DNA from 2 places in the Pseudoalteromonas issachenkonii genome. Region 2 is predicted to be linked to the other one. Evidence: predicted binding sites of a transcription regulator. Region 2 holds the regulator's gene; the other holds the start of a gene.

Region 1 (9,212 bases), 1.3 Mb from region 2:
GCACGATAGCCGATGTATCAAGACCACCTGAATAGGCTAAAACGACTTTTTTAATTGAACTCATAGGTGTTCCTTAACAAAATTTGGATTTAATAATGTAACAAGCAGAGCATTTTGCGCATGCATACGATTTTCTGCTTGTTGAATAATTTTTGATGCGGGGCCATCCATTACCTCAGAGGTAATTTCAAACTCACGGTGTGCCGGTTGGCAATGTAATACCGTGGTAGCCCCAGTTTTTTTAAGTAATGCCTGATTTAATTGATAAGGCATGTATTTTTCTTTCACTTGCTCAAGCGGTGTGGTGTCTCCCATAGAAACCCAGGTATCAGCGTAAACTGCGTTAGCACCTACCGCAGCCTCAACTCTGTCACTTACCATCACAGACGCCCCATTCATTGCGGCAATTTGCTCCGCTTTTTTAAGAATTTGCGAATCGGGCGAACTGCCTTTTGGCGTCACAGCAACAAAATCAGTACCTAAAGTTGCTGCAAGTAGCATCAGTGAATGCGTTACGTTATTACCTTCACCTAAATAAGCCAACTTTAGCTGACTAACATCACCGTGCACTTCTTGAAGCGTTAAAAAATCAGCTAAGGCTTGGCATGGGTGATATAAATCACACAAACTATTAACCACCGGAACAGACGAATACTCACCTAAGGTAGTTAACGTACTGTGCTGGTTAACCCGGGCAACGATACCATCAGCCCAAGTTGAAATATTCAAGGCAAAATCTTTTATTGATTCACGAGCTCCCATCGCGCCGTTTTGTTGATCAAGATAAACCGCATGACCGCCTAAACGGTTTATACCAATATCAAACGATAAACGCGTACGTAAACTTTGCTTTTCGAAAAGAGTAACCACTGACTTACCAGCTAACACTTGGCTGTACTTTGCAGGGCTTTCTTTAATATCTTGCGCTAATTTTAATAAATTAAGGGCGCCTTGTTGGTCTAATTCTAGACCCGTTATAAAATCTTTAAACATATTCAACCTATGGTGTCACTTTAGTTCCGACGTGCTCGCCTTGCAGCAAAGCCGTTAAATTTTCTGGCTTTTGCCAGCTGGAAATGTACACACCGCGTCGTAAATGTTGGGCAGCGTGAAGGCTGGTCTTAACTTTGACCTCCATCCCGCCCACAATTACTCCCTCTGCAATTAAAGTATCAATGTGTTTTGTGTCAAGTTGATGTAGTGGATGCTTATTCGCATCAAGCACCGCTTCTACATCTGTCATAAAAATAAGTTCGGCGTTTAAATTACTCGCAATCGCTGCTGCTGCTTCGTCAGCATTGACGTTGTACCAAAGCCCTTGCTCATCAAAACCGATGGAGCTGACTATAGGTAAACGCCCGCCACTGAGTAATTCATTAATAATAGAATCATCATTACTATGGCATTGACCTACTTGCCCTAGCGCTTTTAATTTTTGTGATGCTGTTATTCCAGCTTCATATAAACTCAAGCCAACGGGTTTGTGCCCAGCAGTCATTGCTTGCGCCATTAATTGTTTGTTTGCTGCTCCCGCTAATGCTCCTACAATATAAGGCATCTGTTCTTTAGGGCTGATACGCAAACCTTGGTGTTTAGCACTGGCAAAACCGGCTTCTGCTAGCCAATGGTCAACTAATGAGCCACCGCCATGAACAATGACAAATTGTGCATCATGTTGTTCATTAAGAACCTCAAAAAGCGCTTTAGCGGCATTTTCAGTATTGAGTACTGCGCCACCGAGTTTAATAACCCACGTTTTACTACTCATTTAAACGCTCCTACTAAACCTGTAGTGTGAGGCAAACCCATTGACAAATTAATACATTGCAGAGTCTGACCAGCCGCCCCTTTTAGTAAATTGTCAATCGCTGCCATTACTATTAATTGTGAGTCTTGCTGCTGCCATGCAATATCAACATAGGGTTGTTTTGCTACCCCTTTAATTGAGGGGATTTTGCCACCAAGCAATCGAATTAACGGCTCATCTGCTAATACTTGATACGCTTTAGTTACTTGCTCACTGGTCACACCCGGTTTTAGCTGTACATAAATGGTTTCTAAAATACCGCGCGGGAAATTACCTAAATGAGGAGTAAATAACACGTTATGGCCAAGATACTGCTGTATCTCAGGCCCATGACGATGGTTAAACAAACCATAAGCAGCTAGCGATACTTCGCAAAAATGCGTGCCAATACTTGCTTTACGACCAGCCCCAGTTACTCCCGATACAGCATTAATAATAATCCGCTCATCACTAAGTAACCCAGCTTGCTGAAGAGGTTTTAATGCATTTAATGCGGCAGTTGGGTAGCAGCCAGCTACAGCAACTAACTGCGCCTTTGCAATGGCCTCACTATTCCACTCTGCAAGGCCATATGCAGCTTCATTAAGAAGTTCTGGATGTTGGTGTTCAAAACCATAATAAGTGACGTAATCTTCATTACTTTCAAGACGGTAACCACCCGAAAGGTCAAATACCTTTTTGCCCATCGCTAAAAACTGAGGGGCTAAATCAACACTTACTTTATGGTCAGTGCATAAACACACATAGTCTGCTGAATGAGCTATATCACTCAATGCACTCTCATTAAGTGGTTGCAAAGGTAAGTCAAGTAACCCTAAGTGCTCAGGGTATAATTCACTGAGCAATTTATGTTTATCTAAGCTTTGCGCTGATACATAACATGCTGATAATGTTAATGCTGGATGTTTGGCAACTAAGCTAGCCAATTCTGCGCCGCTGTAACCGCTGGCACCTATAATTACTACGTTCATTATTTACTCTTTATATAAAATTAGTGACTACATTCCATGTTATTTACTTACACTAGGTTGCAACCTAGCTAAACTGATTAAATTAATGAGTGATAACTATCGTCGTATTATTTTCATGGCGTAACTTTAATATATTTATGCTTAAAAAGTGAATTGATATTCATCATAAATACTTTTATATTGTTATGCAATTAAATTGAATACTTATTTTGGATTTTTTTATGTCTCTGCCGTCATTTATTTCGATGTATCAGCAATTGATTGCTACCCCCTCTATTAGCGCTATTGAAGAGCATTTGTGTATGAGCAATAAAAGCGTGATTGAACTACTCGCTCAGTGGTGTGAAAGCTTAGGTTTTACCTGTGAAATAATAGAGTTAGAAGGTGGTAAAGGCCGCTACAACTTATTAGCAAAACGCGGACAAGGCGATGGCGGATTAATGCTTGCGGGGCACACAGATACGGTGCCATTTGATGATAGCCGCTGGAATCAAAACCCATTTAAATTAACTGAACTTGATAACAAATTATATGGTTTAGGCAGTATTGATATGAAAGGCTTTTTTGCTTTTGTACTGCAAGCTATTAGTGAACTTGATGAAAAGCAACAAACTCAACCTATTTTAATATTAGCGACCGCCGATGAAGAAACCACTATGGCTGGCGCACAGCAAATTTGTAAGCACCCAAATTTAAAGCCAAATCGCTGTATTATTGGTGAACCCACTGATATGACACCAGTATTTACTCATAAAGGCCATATGACTACAGCAATCAGAGTCGTTGGTCGCTCAGGACATAGCTCTGATCCCGAACGGGGTCTTAATGCCATCGAAGTAATGCATAAAGTGATTACAAAATTACTGATCTTAAAAGAACAACTTAAGAATAAATATTCAATAAACCACTTTGAAATTCCTTATCCAACACTCAACTTAGGCAATATTCATGGGGGTGACAATGCCAACCGAATTTGTGGCTGCTGTGAAATGCACATTGATATGCGCCCTCTTCCAGGTTTAAGCGTGCAAGAGCTTCAAGCTCTGGTACTTGATGCAACCTACGATATAAACCAGCAATACCCTAACTCTGTGAGCGTAATTGATTTGCATGAGCCAATTCCAGCATTTACGGGAAGCACAGATAGCGCGTTAGTCAAATTAGCCGAAAATATAGCAGGGCAAAAAGCAGTGGCTGTTAACTACTGTACCGAAGCGCCATTTATACAGCAACTCGGTTGTGAAACCATCGTAATGGGACCAGGCTCTATTAACCAAGCGCATCAGCCCGACGAGTTTTTAGCAATGGAAAAAATCAAACCTTCTCAACAAATTATCAGCAACCTTATAAAGGCGAGTTGCTTTTAATCAGTAACAAAAAAGACGCTTAATCGCGTCTTTTTTGTCATTGTATTTGTAGTTGTAATTACATATATTTTCGTAAATACTTTTTAAACACCGGATCAGTTTGTGCCAGTTCTTTCTGCTCTTCTAATATCTCTTTTAATATAGCACCTGAGGTAAGCGGGTTCGCAAGTACCACTCTAAATACCACGGTTGGTTGGTTATCATATTGAACTGGCGTTAAACGCGTACGCGATACAAATGAGCGACCCGATTCACGTTGGCGTTTTTGCATGCTGGCAGTAAAACGATTAAGCGCGGCAAAAATGTCTAAACGGGTTTGTGCATCAGCTTGGGCTATCGCATGTTTAATTTGTTTTGGTACATAGCGATAGGTCAGTAAGCAAAGTTCTGGCTCTGATATTAACTCAAAATCTTCATCGGCTTTTATTAAATCAGCAAAATAACGCGCTTTTTTAATACTGCGATCGATAAGCATTTCATAGCCTTTACGACCAATAACACGTAAACAAGCATGCACTAACATCGCCATCCCAGGGCGACTTCCCTCAAGCGTATGGCTGCCTAAATCTTTAGAGCCTTTACGTAAAATATATTCAGCATGATGCTCGATGGCATCAGTTGCAGCAGGGTCTTTAAATAAGACTAAACCGGCCCCCATCGGCACATACATTTGCTTATGCGCATCAATGGTGATTGAATCTGCATGCTCAATACCTTTTAATAAATGCCTATGGGTATTAGACAGTAAAGTAGCTCCACCCCACGCTGCATCAACATGAAAATGACAATTAATCTCTTGTGCTAAATTAGCCATATCTTCAAGTGGGTCAATATTACCGGTTTCAGTGGTTCCTGCGACTCCAATAATTGCCATCACTTTAATGCCTTGTGCTTCAAGCTCTAACGCTTTTTCTCGCATTGCACTAACATCGACTTTATTATCGGCAGAAGTTTTAATACCAATTAAATTTTCACGACCAATACCTAATAAATCAACCGATTTACCAAGCGAATAATGACCTCGTTCAGAAATTAAAACTGCCAGCCCTTTGTAACCATAGTGAAGCATTCCTGCAACTAAACCTTGTGCAGCAATACCTTTAAAATTGCCATCCGCTTTTAATAAACGGTTTCGAGCTATCCAAAGTGCAGTAATATTTGCCACGGTGCCGCCAGAGCAAAATGCACCTAACGAGGTTTTTGCACTGTGCATCCATTTAGAATAAAAACCATCACTTTGGCCATAAGCTAAATGATGCATCATCCCTAAAACTTGACGTTCTAATGGGGTAAACGCTTTCGAGGTTTCAATTTTTACTAGGTTTTGATTTAACCCAACCATTAATTTCGATAACGGTAGTAAAAAATGAGGCAGAGCCGATGTCATATGGCCAATAAAGCTTGGCGCTGCGGTATGAACAGAATGAGCAACCAGCTGCTCCATAATATCTTGAGCATAGCAAGACACAAACGTCGGTTCTTCAGGGATTGCCGCCGATTGAAAATCTTTTTCTATTTCATGTAATGGTTTTTCAATTGCCGCGATATTTTCGTTTAAGAAACCTGCTAAATTACTCGAAATTTCAAGCTCTATTTTGCTCAAAGTTGAGTCTGGCGCCTCTGGAACGGTGAATATCCGTTTAAGGCTTTCTTTAGAGGCGACGGCACAACGCTTTTGATCCATCTTCATACCTAGTGTGTGACTAAAACACCTGTTAGTTTGTAAAACACGCTAATATAAGGTGTTTTTTAAGCAACGGCATTTCTAAAAAATTGCGCTAACTTTACTGCAATATGACAAAAATGTCTCGTTTTAAGCCATAAAAGACAATACTAAATAGATAACATTTCACTATTTTCTAAATTTAGTACAAAGGGTAATTAAAATATTGGGCATTTATAATTTTTAAGTATAATAAAATCAACAAAAATAAGGATAATACATGCTCAAAGGAAATCTAAAATTAACACGGTTGGCGCTTGGGACCGTCTTTTTTTTGGTCAGCTTAATCATTTATGGTTACTACACTTACTCTGCCATTCAAAGTGATGTAATGCGCAGCATTGACAATCGCTTAATAAATGCCGCCACCAGCGTAAAGTATATTTTAGGTAGTGATTACCACGACAAAACATCGCAAGAAATTAGCTTTGCAAGCTATCAAAATAAGGCCGAACAGCTTTCTGCTTTAGCCAATGATTTAAATATAGATTATTTATATTCAATGATATTAATTGATGAAAATATTTATTTTACTGCCTCCAGTTACACCCAAGATGATCAAAATAACGGTAAAGTCACCCAGTATTTAGATCTTTACCCTGAAGCGACGCCAATTAATATGGCGGCATTTTTATCAACGGCCCCTATTTTTGAAGTGTCAACGGCGCATCGTGGTCATTCTAAAACGGTGTATATTCCTCATATTGCAAAAAATGGCAGAACCTATTTAACAGCAGCTGATATTAGCGTCGATAAAATCAATACGGCTTTAATAACACGTTTGAATCAAGCCCTGCTTCATTTTAGTTGCGTACTGTTCATATTGTTATTGGTTTATACTCTTTATTGTTTTGGGGTACGCCGCTCACTAATGAGGGATCATGCTACGGGGTTTGAAAATCATATTGCCTTGGAAAAGCAGCTAAAAAAAAGTAATGAGCATCATCTACAAATCGCGATTATTTTGGTTAACGAAATTGATAGTATCAGTCGTTTTTTTGGCACAAAAACAGCCGATGAAGTGATGAAAAAACTACTCAGTCACTTTAAGCAGCAAAACCGTCTGCAATCACGTATTTATCGTATTGCGACCAACAAGCTGGCCATTTTAACCAGTAAAGAAACACCTTTTGATGAGCTTTACAGCATTATTCAATCCCATAATAAAAATACACCTTTTATTACAGACCCATTTATTTATATTACGCTCAACGCTGGAGTCGCAAGAGGGAATAAGTTATTACTGCTTAAGAATGCCCACATTGCTTTGCTGCAATCAAGGCAAGGTGTTCAACCCATAGTTAACTACTCAGAAGCGATTAACGACGCTAAATCTCTGTATTTATACAATGTAGAAATAGCAAAAGAAATTCGTGAAGCGTTTGATGCCCATCGCGTTGTTCCTTATTTTCAACCTGTTATAGATACCAATACCAATGCCATTATTAGATATGACTGCTCACCAAGAATAGTGACCTCACATGGGGAGATTTTAACCCCTGATACCTTTTCTAATGCAGTAAATAGGCTGCGTATGGATGGGATGTTAACACGTACCTTATTTACTCAATGCATTTCGCGCTTTCGCAAATCAGCAATCAGCTGGGGGTTAACTGTGTGCGCTGAAAATATTGCAGATCCCACTATTTATGATCACATAGCGTATGAGCTTCATCGCTACCCCAACCCTGAAAACATTACTATTTCAATATTAGAGTCGCAGGTCATTACACACTACTATGAAATAAAATCATTTATTGCGATGGTGAAAAGTAAAGGGGCAAAAATCGTGATGCATTGTTGGGGTAATGAATTTATTAATACGCTCAATACGTTAAAGATTGAGGTAGATGGTATTAAACTCGATGGTGCGATCACCAAGCAACTGGTAAATGATGAAAATACGTCACTATTTATCGCCTATATTGCTGATATAGCCCAGCAGCTTGAACTTGAATTGGTTGTTGAAGCGGTAGAAAACAACACGATTGCCGAGCTACTCAATAAACTAAATGTGACGCTGATGCAAGGTAGTTACCTTGGTAAACCAACGCCACATGTGACTCACTTTAAGCAACAATTGGCTATTTAAGATTTATAACAAGCCGGTGGCTTTGCTGGCCACTGGCCCAGTACTTACGTTCAAAAGGGGTAATTGCTTCGTCTGACTCAAACAATTCGGTTTCACATGGATGCCCAGCTAATTCAAGCGCTCTGGCAAACTCTTTAACATAAATATCCCAATTACTGCGCACCTCAAGTAAACCACCTAACTTTACAATAAACGGGAATATAGCCGCCCCATGCCAGCGCCTTTGTATGTGTTTAGACTTAGGCCAAGGGTTAGGGTAAAGCAAATAGTGATGCGTAGGCTGCCAATTAGCAGCCACCGCTAAACGCCAAAAGTCATTTAAGTCAGCTTGCACTAAAATGTATTGACCACTTTCACTTTGTTTATATTCAACATCATGCTTATCAAGTCGATGAGATGACTTATCAATACCTATGACTAACGCTTCAGGATGACGTTTTGCTAAATTAGCGGTGCTCTCTCCGACCCCACAACAGGAGTCTAAAATAAGCGGCCCATTAAAGGCTTGTACTTTAGCATTAACTTCATCAAATGCGGTTTGCGTATGCGTTGCAATTGGCTTTTTAAACTCAGCCTGTAAGTGTTTATTAACTATTTCATCAAGCTTTTCATGAAGTCCCGCTTGATTAGATACAATACTACGTGAATTTGCATCGCTCATTAGTGTCTTAGCCCCACACCTTTTTTAATTAGCGTCAGTGCTAAAGTAAATAGGACGCTGATAAACACCAACAACACACCCATTGCGACCGATAAATCTACATCCGAAACACCTAAAAACCCATATCTAAATGCGTTAACCATATAAATAATTGGGTTTATTTGCGACACCATTTGCCAAAAATCAGGCAGTAAAGTGATTGAATAAAACACCCCGCCTAAATAGGTCAACGGCGTTAAAATAAAGGTCGGAATAATACTTATGTCATCAAAGCTGTTTGCATAAATAGCGTTAATTAATCCACCCAAGGCAAACACCGCCGAGGTGAGAATAACAGTGGCTATAATCACAAAAATATTATGTATTTGTATATCTACAAAAAATAAAGAAACGCACGTTACGATAAAACCAACCATAATGCCACGGGTCATACCTCCGCCCATATAACCCAGTACAATGATGTAATTAGGCACAGGTGCAACTAATAACTCTTCAATACTTTTTTGAAACTTAGTTGAGTAAAAGCTAGAGGCAACATTTGAATAAGAGTTAGTTATAACTGACATCATAATAAGGCCAGGGACAATAAAC
Region 2 (9,212 bases):
ATGCTAAAAACCCTGAAAATGCCTTGAAACTCATAGAGTATATGACAGACAATAAGGCGCAAAATATGTATGCCTCGCTCAATATGGAGTATCCGGTTAAGCCAGGTGTGAAACTTTCTAGTTTGGTTGCATCATGGGGAAGCTTTAAGGAAGACAGCTTACCGCTTGATGAAATTAGCAAATATCGTCCGTTAGCCCTTAAGCTAATTGATGAGGTGAAGTTCGATCTTTAATGACTTATAAATTTCAGCTGTCAAAATGGCAGCTTATTGCGTGGTCGACGGGGTTATTGCTGTCGACCCCGTTGTTTTTCCTACTATTAGAATCTTTACAAGGCGACTCAGAGGTATTTACCCACCTGTGGAATACCGTACTGTGGGACTATATAAGCAATACAGTATTACTTGTTTTAGGTGTAGGGCTGCTTAGTTGCGCCATTGCATTGCCGCTGGGTTGGTTAACTGCTTATTGCCGTTTTCCTGGTAAAAAACAATTTGAATGGGCACTGATGCTGCCTCTTGCCATGCCTACTTATATTATTGCTTATGTGTACACCGATTTACTCGATTATGCGGGGCCGGTACAAATAACTCTAAGAGAGTGGTTTGGTTGGCAGTCGCCAAGTGATTACTGGTTTTTTGATATACGCACCTTACCAGGGGCTATTGTTATGATTGCGCTGGTACTCTACCCGTATTTATATTTAATTTTTAAAACTGCACTGCGAGAACAATCTTTTAAGTTAGTCCAAGCCAGTCAGTTAATGGGGCTAAATGCATGGAAAAGCTTTTTTAAAGTCAGCCTTGTATTATCCCGCGGTGCCATTGTAGCGGCACTTGCTTTGATCAGCATGGAAACCATGGCTGATTTTGCCACCGTAAGCTATTTTGCTGTCAGTACATTAACCACTGCCGTATACGATACTTGGTTTGGCTATTATTCATTAACTGCAGCAGCAAAAATTTCAGGGGTGATGTTGTTATTGCTGTTCTTAGCATTGATCACCGAGCGTTTTAGCCGTCGTAACCAAGCGGTATTTGAGCGTCAATCGAGTGTGAACAGTGAAGCGCTTTATATCCTCAAAGGCAAATCTGCGTGGCTAGCAACGGGGTTTTGTAGCTTTATTTTAATTATTTCGTTTATTATTCCAATGGTTGTATTGCTCAAATACGCGGTTATGTATTTTGATCAAGCGTGGAATAGTGAGTTTTTTAGCTATGCATGGCAAAGTTTAAAAGTGGCGGCTGTAGTCAGTGCGGTGACTATTATACTGAGTGTTTTAGTGGTGTTTTATCAGCGCATTGCTAAACAAACAAATCCATTAATACCCGGGCGTTTGGCCAGTACGGGCTATGCGTTACCCGGCACAGTATTAGCGATAGCGGTATTGTTGCCACTCACCCTATTAGAAAATACTATCAACCGCACTTTAGCTCCTTATGATTTAGATATTGGTTTATTACTTACTGGCAGCTTACTCACTATTATTTTTGCTTATATAGTGCGGTTTTACGCCGTTGCACACGGAGCTATTGAGTCGAGCTTTTCACGCATTAGTCCCTCCCTTGATATGGCAAGCCAGTCAATGGGAAAAAGCCAAGGGCGCACATTACGCTTAGTGCACTTACCTTTATTACGCCGAGGCTTATTAACCGCCGGTTTATTGGTCTTTATCGAGTGTATGAAAGAGCTACCCGCAGCTTTGTTGTTAAGGCCTTTTGATTTTGAAAGCTTAGCAACTCATGTGTTTCAGTATGTAAGCGATGAACAATTAGAGCTGGCCTCTATATCGGCTTTGTTTATTGTGGTGGTGGGGTTTATTCCGTTATATTTTATTAACCGTTCAATGGAGCAACGTAGCTAAATGAGTAGTTTGATTTTACAAGGCGTGAGCTATGCATATAACGGGACTAAGGTGATAGATAATTTAGATTTAACCTTAGGTAAAGACGAAATAGTGTGTTTACTCGGTGCCAGTGGCTGCGGTAAAACGACCACATTAAAAGCGATTGCAGGTTTAATTGAGGCCAAACAAGGGCAGGTATTTATTGATGGTAAGCTAGTCAGTGATGCTAATACGTTTGTTTCACCAGAGCATCGTAATATTGGCATGATGTTTCAGGACTATGCGTTATTTCCGCATTTAACGGTGGCTAATAATATTGCGTTTGGGCTAAGCGGCATGAGCAAAGCAGATAAACACGCACGCGTTAGTGAAATGCTAAAGCTGGTACATTTGGTGGGCTGCGCCGATAGGTACCCTCATCAACTCTCTGGTGGGCAACAACAACGAGTAGCGATTGCACGCGCATTAGCTTATAAACCTAGCTTACTGTTACTTGACGAGCCATTTTCTAATATTGATACCCAAGTACGATTTGAGTTAATTGCCGACATTAGGCGCATTATTAAGGCGCAGCAAGTATCGGCTGTGTTTGTTACTCACTCAAAAGAAGAGGCGTTTGCTTTTTCAGATACACTTGCGGTTATGCACCAAGGTAAAATTGCGCAGCAAGGTACGCCAGAACAGCTTTTTGCTAAACCACGTTCAAAGGATGTTGCAGAGTTTCTGGGTCAGGGCATATACTTAAGCGCAACCGTATTAACCGCCACTGAATATCAAACGCAGTTTGGGGTGGTTGAATCAATACAGCCACAGCAGTATGGCGTGGCCGATAAGGGCGTTATTTATGTGCGTCCGCATCAACTTGAACTTGCTAGTAATAACGATACTCAACAGCAATCTGAGCGGGTTAGTATATTAAGTAGTCGCTTTATTGGCTCTGCTTATGTATACACTGTGGTTATTGCTGAGCAAGAAATAGAAGTTGCAGCCCAGTATGGCCAGTCATTTGAAATTAATGAACAGGTTATAATAAAAATAAAACCGCACACGGTGAATTTTTTTGAATCGTAATTAATCGCTGTGTTTTGCTCTAAAAAGTAAGGAATAACAATGGCGCAAGCGCAATCAGGGATTTGTGCTGAAGCAAACTTACACGGTTTGCACTTATTTTTTAATGTACTTGATGGTCACGACGAATCACTTCGCGCTAAGCTTAAAAAAGTGAGCGATATTGAAGATGAGTTTAGTGATCAGTTCTCTGAATCTATGCTTTCTTGTATGGTCGCCATTGGCGCGCAATATTGGCCACACATTCTGCCCGATTATATGCCAAGTGAGCTGCAAAGCTTTCCTAATATCACCCATAGCGATTTTGTGATGAGTGCAAGGCCATGCGATTTATTTGTACAAATCCGCTCAGACAGAGAAGATGTAAACCACCTGTTTGCATTGCAAATATTAAAACTTTTCAACCCTGATGTTGAGCTGGTGGAGCAAATTCGTAATTTTCGTTTTCTAGATGGCCGTGATTTTAATGGTTTTATTTATGCGGGCGATACTCCGCATGGTCGTCAAAAACGGGTAACGGCCCTCGTTAATAAGCCTGATAGCTTTGAAGATCAAGGCAGCTATATTCATGTTCAGCGCTATAAGCATGACTTAACGTTATGGCAGCACTTGTCGTTGCAAGAACAAGAACAAATAATGGGGCGTACTCGTCTCGACAATACCCTAATAAGCCCCGCACTTGAAAGCAGCCATGCAACCCGAAGTGAATTAAAAGATGAACAGGGGCAAGCATTATTACTAAATCAAAGTATGCCTTATGGCGACGTGTATGAGCAGGGGATGTTAATGATTACGTGCTCGGCTAAAGGGGATGCGTTCGAGAAAGTACTCAATAGCCGATTAGGGCAGGGGGAGTATTACGACCATTGGCTTGATTTTACTCAAGCAGATATGGGCTCTGCGTTTTTTGCACCCTCAGTGCGATTTCTAAAGCAGCTATAAAACAAGCCAGTAACGGCTACGTATTAGTATAGCCGTAACAGTGATAACCAAACGAGTTTAAACCGTATCAAACAAAATACGCACACGCTCTAATGTGAGGTCTATTTCTGATACTTTCGCTGGCGCAATAAAAATAGTGTCATCGCCGGCAATTGTTCCTAATACGCCATCTGCTTTACCTAATGAGTCAAGTAAACGGGCAATTAGCTGAGCAGCCCCAGGACTGGTGCGAATAATAATCATCATTTCGTTATGCATAATGTCAATAACTAACTGGCGTAACGGGCTTTTAGCGGTTGGTACACCCATTTCGGCAGGTAAACAGTACACCATTTCTTGTTTTGCATTGCGGGTGCGTACCGCGCCAAACTTACTTAACATCCGCGACACTTTACTTTGGCTAATATTATCAAAGCCTTGTTCTTTTAATGCGTCAACTATTTCGCCTTGTGAGCCAAAATTCTCTTCTTTTAAAAGTGCTTTAAAGGCTTTTACCAATGCTTCTTGTTTGTCTTGTGGTTGCATAGTGTCTAATTAGTTATGTTGTCGATACTGCAAATTCTACACAAAAATGCATATTTATGCAGCAGTTGTTTAGGTTTTGCTGCGTTTAAACAGCAAAGTTTACAACTATGGTCGAAAATATAGCTAAAATAGGCAGGATAAATTTGTTTTTAGTCGCTAATTTCTTTATCTTATAAACCACAAATATTTCCTTCCTCAAATCACGGAGAATTCCAATGAAAGTTGCTGTATTAGGTGCTGCAGGTGGTATCGGTCAAGCGTTGTCTTTATTATTAAAAACAGGCTTACCAGCTGGTTCAGAATTATCACTATATGATGTTGCGCCAGTAGTTCCTGGTGTTGCTGTTGACCTTTCTCATATCCCAACAGATGTAAAAGTTGAAGGTTTTGGTGCAGATGCACTAGATAAAGCATTAACAGGTTGTGATATTGTTTTAATCCCAGCGGGTATGCCACGTAAGCCAGGTATGGATCGTGCTGATTTATTTAATGTTAACGCTGGTATCATTAAAACATTAGCAGAAGGCATTGTTGCTAACTGTCCTAAAGCGCTTGTAGGTATTATCACTAATCCAGTTAATGGAACTGTACCGATTGTTGCTGAAGTATTCAAAAAAGCAGGTACTTACGATGCTAAGCGTGTATTTGGTATTACAACTTTAGATGTGATCCGTTCTGAAGCGTTTATTGCTGAACTTAAAGGCGTAGACGTAGCAAGTGTTAAAGTACCAGTGATTGGTGGCCACTCAGGCACAACCATTCTACCGTTACTTTCTCAAGTTGAAGGTGTTACTTTCACTGATGAAGAAGTAGCTACACTAACTCCTCGTATCCAAAACGCAGGTACTGAAGTAGTTAATGCTAAAGCGGGCGGTGGTTCTGCAACATTATCTATGGGTGCTGCTGCAGCACGTTTTTGTATGTCTTTAGTTAAAGGCTTACAAGGTGAAGACGTTGTAGATTATGCATACGTTGCTGTTGAAAATGGCGATGCAGAGTACTTTGCACACCCGGTACGTTTAGGCAAAAATGGCGTAGAAGAAATTCTTTCTTACGGCACTCTAAGCGCATTTGAAGAGCAAGCTAAAAATGACATGCTTGAAACGCTGAAAAAAGATATCAAAGAAGGTGTTGATTTTATGGCGTAATAGCCAAAATTAACCCATAAAAAAAGCCTGCATTTGCAGGCTTTTTTATTGCTCGGAATTATCTACACAGTATTACTTAGTGGTCGCGGTCAACCGCTATTCTAGCTAAGCTAATTAGTGCTTGCTTGTAACTCGACTCAGCTAAGCAATCTAAACAGGCAATTGCTTTATTAGCTTCTTGCTCGGCTTTTTTCATTGTGAACTCAAGGGCATTGGTATGTTTGAGCGCAGCCAGTATCTCGTCAAGGTGCTCCATACCATTACAGTGCTCAATAGCGTCTCTTATTAACTGTGTTTGATGCTCACTACCGTGTTGCATTGCATATATAAGAGGTAACGTCGGCTTACCTTCAGCTAAATCGTCGCCAATGTTTTTACCAAGTTGGTCGGCATCAGCGTTGTAATCTAAAACATCATCCACTAACTGAAAAGCAGTACCTAAATGCATGCCATACAAATTAAGTGCCTCTAGTACACTATCGTCTTGCTCAGTAATAATGGCCGCAAGACCCGTCGCTGCTTCAAATAGCTTGGCGGTTTTAGAATAAATAACCTGCATATAACTGGCTTCAGTGGTATCAGGGTCGTTGCAGTTCATTAATTGCAGCACTTCACCTTCAGCAATAATGTTGGTTGCATCAGCCAGTACTTGCATTATTTGCATTTTACCAAGACCCACCATTAGCTGAAACGAGCGGGTGTAAATAAAATCACCCACCAGTACGCTAGCAGCATTACCAAACTCAGCATTTGCTGTAGGTGTGCCACGGCGCAAATTAGATTCATCTACAACATCATCATGTAAAAGCGTTGCGGTATGAATAAATTCAATGATAGTTGCTAGCGTAATGTGATCTTTGCCTTGGTAACCTAGCGCTTTAGCCGCCAAAATAGCCAACATAGGGCGAACACGTTTGCCACCGCTGTTAACAATATATAAACCAAGTTGATTAACTAACGCCACATCTGAGCGCATTTGCGCATGTATTAGTTGATTGACGTCATTCATATCGCTTTCGATTAACGCCTGGATAGCTTTTATATCCATTGATCTCCGAGCCAATTTTAATGTGTGAACGGCGCAGATTGTACAACAAAAAATGCATTAGCTCGATATTTTGTGATGATTCCTTAAAAAAACACCCTTAAGTAGGTTAAATGACCTATTAACCTTGTGAATAATTGATTAAACACCCTGGTTTAATTTTGAATCACCCTTGGCGGTTAATTGAACTACATAGGCTCGCTTTGCTATTGCTAATTTATTTTCTGTAACCGTTAAAAAGCGCTTGGCAAAGGGGGATTTTAATATAAAATAGAGGAAATATTGAATTGCTCTCAATGCAGCTACTTTTTATTCATTTAATTACAAAAAGAGGCTTGCTAGTTTTTACGCATTAGCGTAAACTTCGCGCCCTATTGAAGAATATTTTAGTTGCGTCGATTTGAGGGCGCACAGACGGAGTTAATTATGTACGCGGTTTTCCAAAGTGGTGGTAAACAGCACCGTGTGACTGAAGGTCAAACAATTCGTCTTGAGAAATTAGACGTTGAAACTGGTGCAGCAGTTGAATTTGATTCAGTACTTTTAGTTGCTGATGGTGAGAAGATCGAGATTGGTGTACCGTTCGTAAACGGTGGTAAAGTAACAGCTGAGGTTGTTTCACACGGTCGCGGTGAGAAGATTAAGGTTGTTAAATTTAGACGCCGTAAGCATTCTCGTAAGCAAATGGGCCATCGTCAATGGTTCACAGAAGTTAAAATCACTGGCATTAGCGCTTAATTAGAGGTACTTAGAAATGGCACATAAAAAAGCAGCTGGTAGTACTCGTAACGGTCGCGATTCAGAAAGCAAACGCCTAGGTGTTAAGCGTTTTGGTGGCGAATCAGTTCTAGCGGGTAGCATCATTGTTCGTCAGCGTGGAACTCGTTTCCACCCAGGCGCAAACGTAGGTATCGGTAAAGACCACACTATCTTCGCAAAAGCAGATGGTAAAGTTCAGTTTGAACAAAAAGGTCCTTTAAACCGTAAATACGTAACTATCGTAGCTGAGTAATCAGTAAGGTAGTTAAAAAACCCCGCCTTTGCGGGGTTTTTTGTTTTAAGCATGTTTAAATATATACCCAAGTGTTTTTATGCTCAGTGTGCTCTATAGGCCACTTAGGTATATAATAGAGTTATTAACAAGCCAATCCCTAAAGTGAGTAATCATGAAGTTTGTAGATGAAGTAGAAATTCGCGCAGAAGCTGGTGACGGTGGCAGCGGCATCGTGTCTTTTCGTCGTGAGAAATATGTTCCAGATGGTGGACCTGATGGCGGTGACGGTGGAGACGGTGGTAGTGTTTATCTACAAGCTGATGAAAACTTAAATACCCTTATTGACTATCAATTTGAGCGTTTTCACAGAGCAGAACGCGGTACAAACGGTCAAAGCCGTAATTGTACGGGTAAAAAAGGTGAAGACCTGATCGTTAAAGTGCCTGTTGGTACACGTATTATTGATGTTGATACACAGGAATCATTAGGGGATTTAACCCAAGATGGTCAACGAATTGTGGTTGCAAAAGGCGGTTTCCATGGCTTGGGGAATGCGCGTTTTAAATCAAGTACTAATCGTGCTCCACGTCAAAAAACACTTGGCACACCGGGTGAAGTACGTAACCTTAAGTTAGAGCTAATGCTACTGGCTGATGTCGGCTTACTAGGCTTACCAAATGCAGGTAAATCAACCTTTATCCGCAGTGTGTCAGCTGCAAAACCTAAAGTAGCTGATTATCCATTTACTACGCTGATTCCTAACTTAGGGGTTGTTCGTCCTGAAGCAAACAAATCATTTGTAATTGCTGATATTCCAGGTTTGATTGAAGGCGCGTCAGAGGGTGCGGGATTAGGTATTCGCTTCTTAAAGCATTTAGAGCGTTGTCGTGTGCTTTTACATATTATAGATGTAATGCCAGTTGATGGCTCTAACCCTGTTGATAATGCATTTGCAATCATCAACGAGCTACACCAGTACAGCCCTAAGCTTGCTGAAAAGCCACGCTGGTTAGTATTTAATAAAATTGATTTATTGCCTGAAGATGAAGCCAAAGCCTTATGTAAGCAAATTGCAGAAGAGTTGGGTGAGTCTGAAAATATTTACAGTATTGCTGCAATTAATAAATTAAATACGCAGCCATTAATTCACGACATCATGACGCTACTTGATAACATGCCTAAAGAGAAGTTTGTTGAAGTGGCAGACGAAGAGGTTGAATTTAAGTGGGATACCTACCATCAAAAAGCCACTAAAGGCGATGATGATGACTGGGATGATTGGGATGAAGATGATTACGACGTAGAAGTTGTCTACGAGCGTTAATAATTGTTTATATTTAAAAGGAGCTAACGCTCCTTTTTCTTTGATTAATAATAAAGTATTGGGTATTTAGTGTGATAATTTCAATGATTGCAGCAATGGCAAATAACCGTGTCATTGGCTTAGATAATAAAATGCCATGGCATTTACCTGGTGACCTTCAGCACTTTAAAAAAGTAACCTCTGGTAAACCCGTTATTATGGGGCGCAAAACATTTGAATCAATAGGCCGACCGTTACCTGGGCGACGTAATATTATTATTACTCGTAATAAAGACTATCACGCATCAGGAATTGAAACAGTAACCACACCAGAAGCTGCA

Evidence for each region. The regulator ArgR, encoded in region 2, controls arginine synthesis, uptake and breakdown. The targets are predictions, from matches to a motif close to ANTGAATANNTATTCANT.
Region 1: the regulator ArgR is predicted to act here: its motif matches at 2,926-2,943, upstream of argC (N-acetyl-gamma-glutamyl-phosphate reductase).

What each region holds. Positions count from the first base shown of each region.
Region 1 is NZ_CP011030.1:855,834-865,045, reverse strand. It holds gene PISS_RS03980 (argininosuccinate synthase) at 1-64, opposite strand, end outside; gene PISS_RS03975 (ornithine carbamoyltransferase) at 61-993, opposite strand; gene argB (acetylglutamate kinase) at 1,001-1,768, opposite strand; gene argC (N-acetyl-gamma-glutamyl-phosphate reductase) at 1,765-2,778, opposite strand; gene argE (acetylornithine deacetylase) at 3,000-4,145, shown strand; gene panP (pyridoxal-dependent aspartate 1-decarboxylase PanP) at 4,204-5,829, opposite strand; gene PISS_RS03950 (GGDEF domain-containing protein) at 6,089-7,960, shown strand; gene trmB (tRNA (guanine(46)-N(7))-methyltransferase TrmB) at 7,953-8,621, opposite strand; gene PISS_RS03940 (ABC transporter permease) at 8,621-9,212, opposite strand, start outside.
Region 2 is NZ_CP011030.1:2,933,311-2,942,522, reverse strand. It holds gene PISS_RS13645 (Fe(3+) ABC transporter substrate-binding protein) at 1-233, shown strand, start outside; gene PISS_RS13640 (ABC transporter permease) at 233-1,864, shown strand; gene PISS_RS13635 (ABC transporter ATP-binding protein) at 1,865-2,917, shown strand; gene PISS_RS13630 (Dyp-type peroxidase) at 2,957-3,856, shown strand; gene argR (transcriptional regulator ArgR) at 3,914-4,381, opposite strand; gene mdh (malate dehydrogenase) at 4,597-5,529, shown strand; gene ispB (octaprenyl diphosphate synthase) at 5,606-6,577, opposite strand; gene rplU (50S ribosomal protein L21) at 7,001-7,312, shown strand; gene rpmA (50S ribosomal protein L27) at 7,329-7,586, shown strand; gene cgtA (Obg family GTPase CgtA) at 7,741-8,892, shown strand; gene folA (type 3 dihydrofolate reductase) at 8,964-9,212, shown strand, end outside.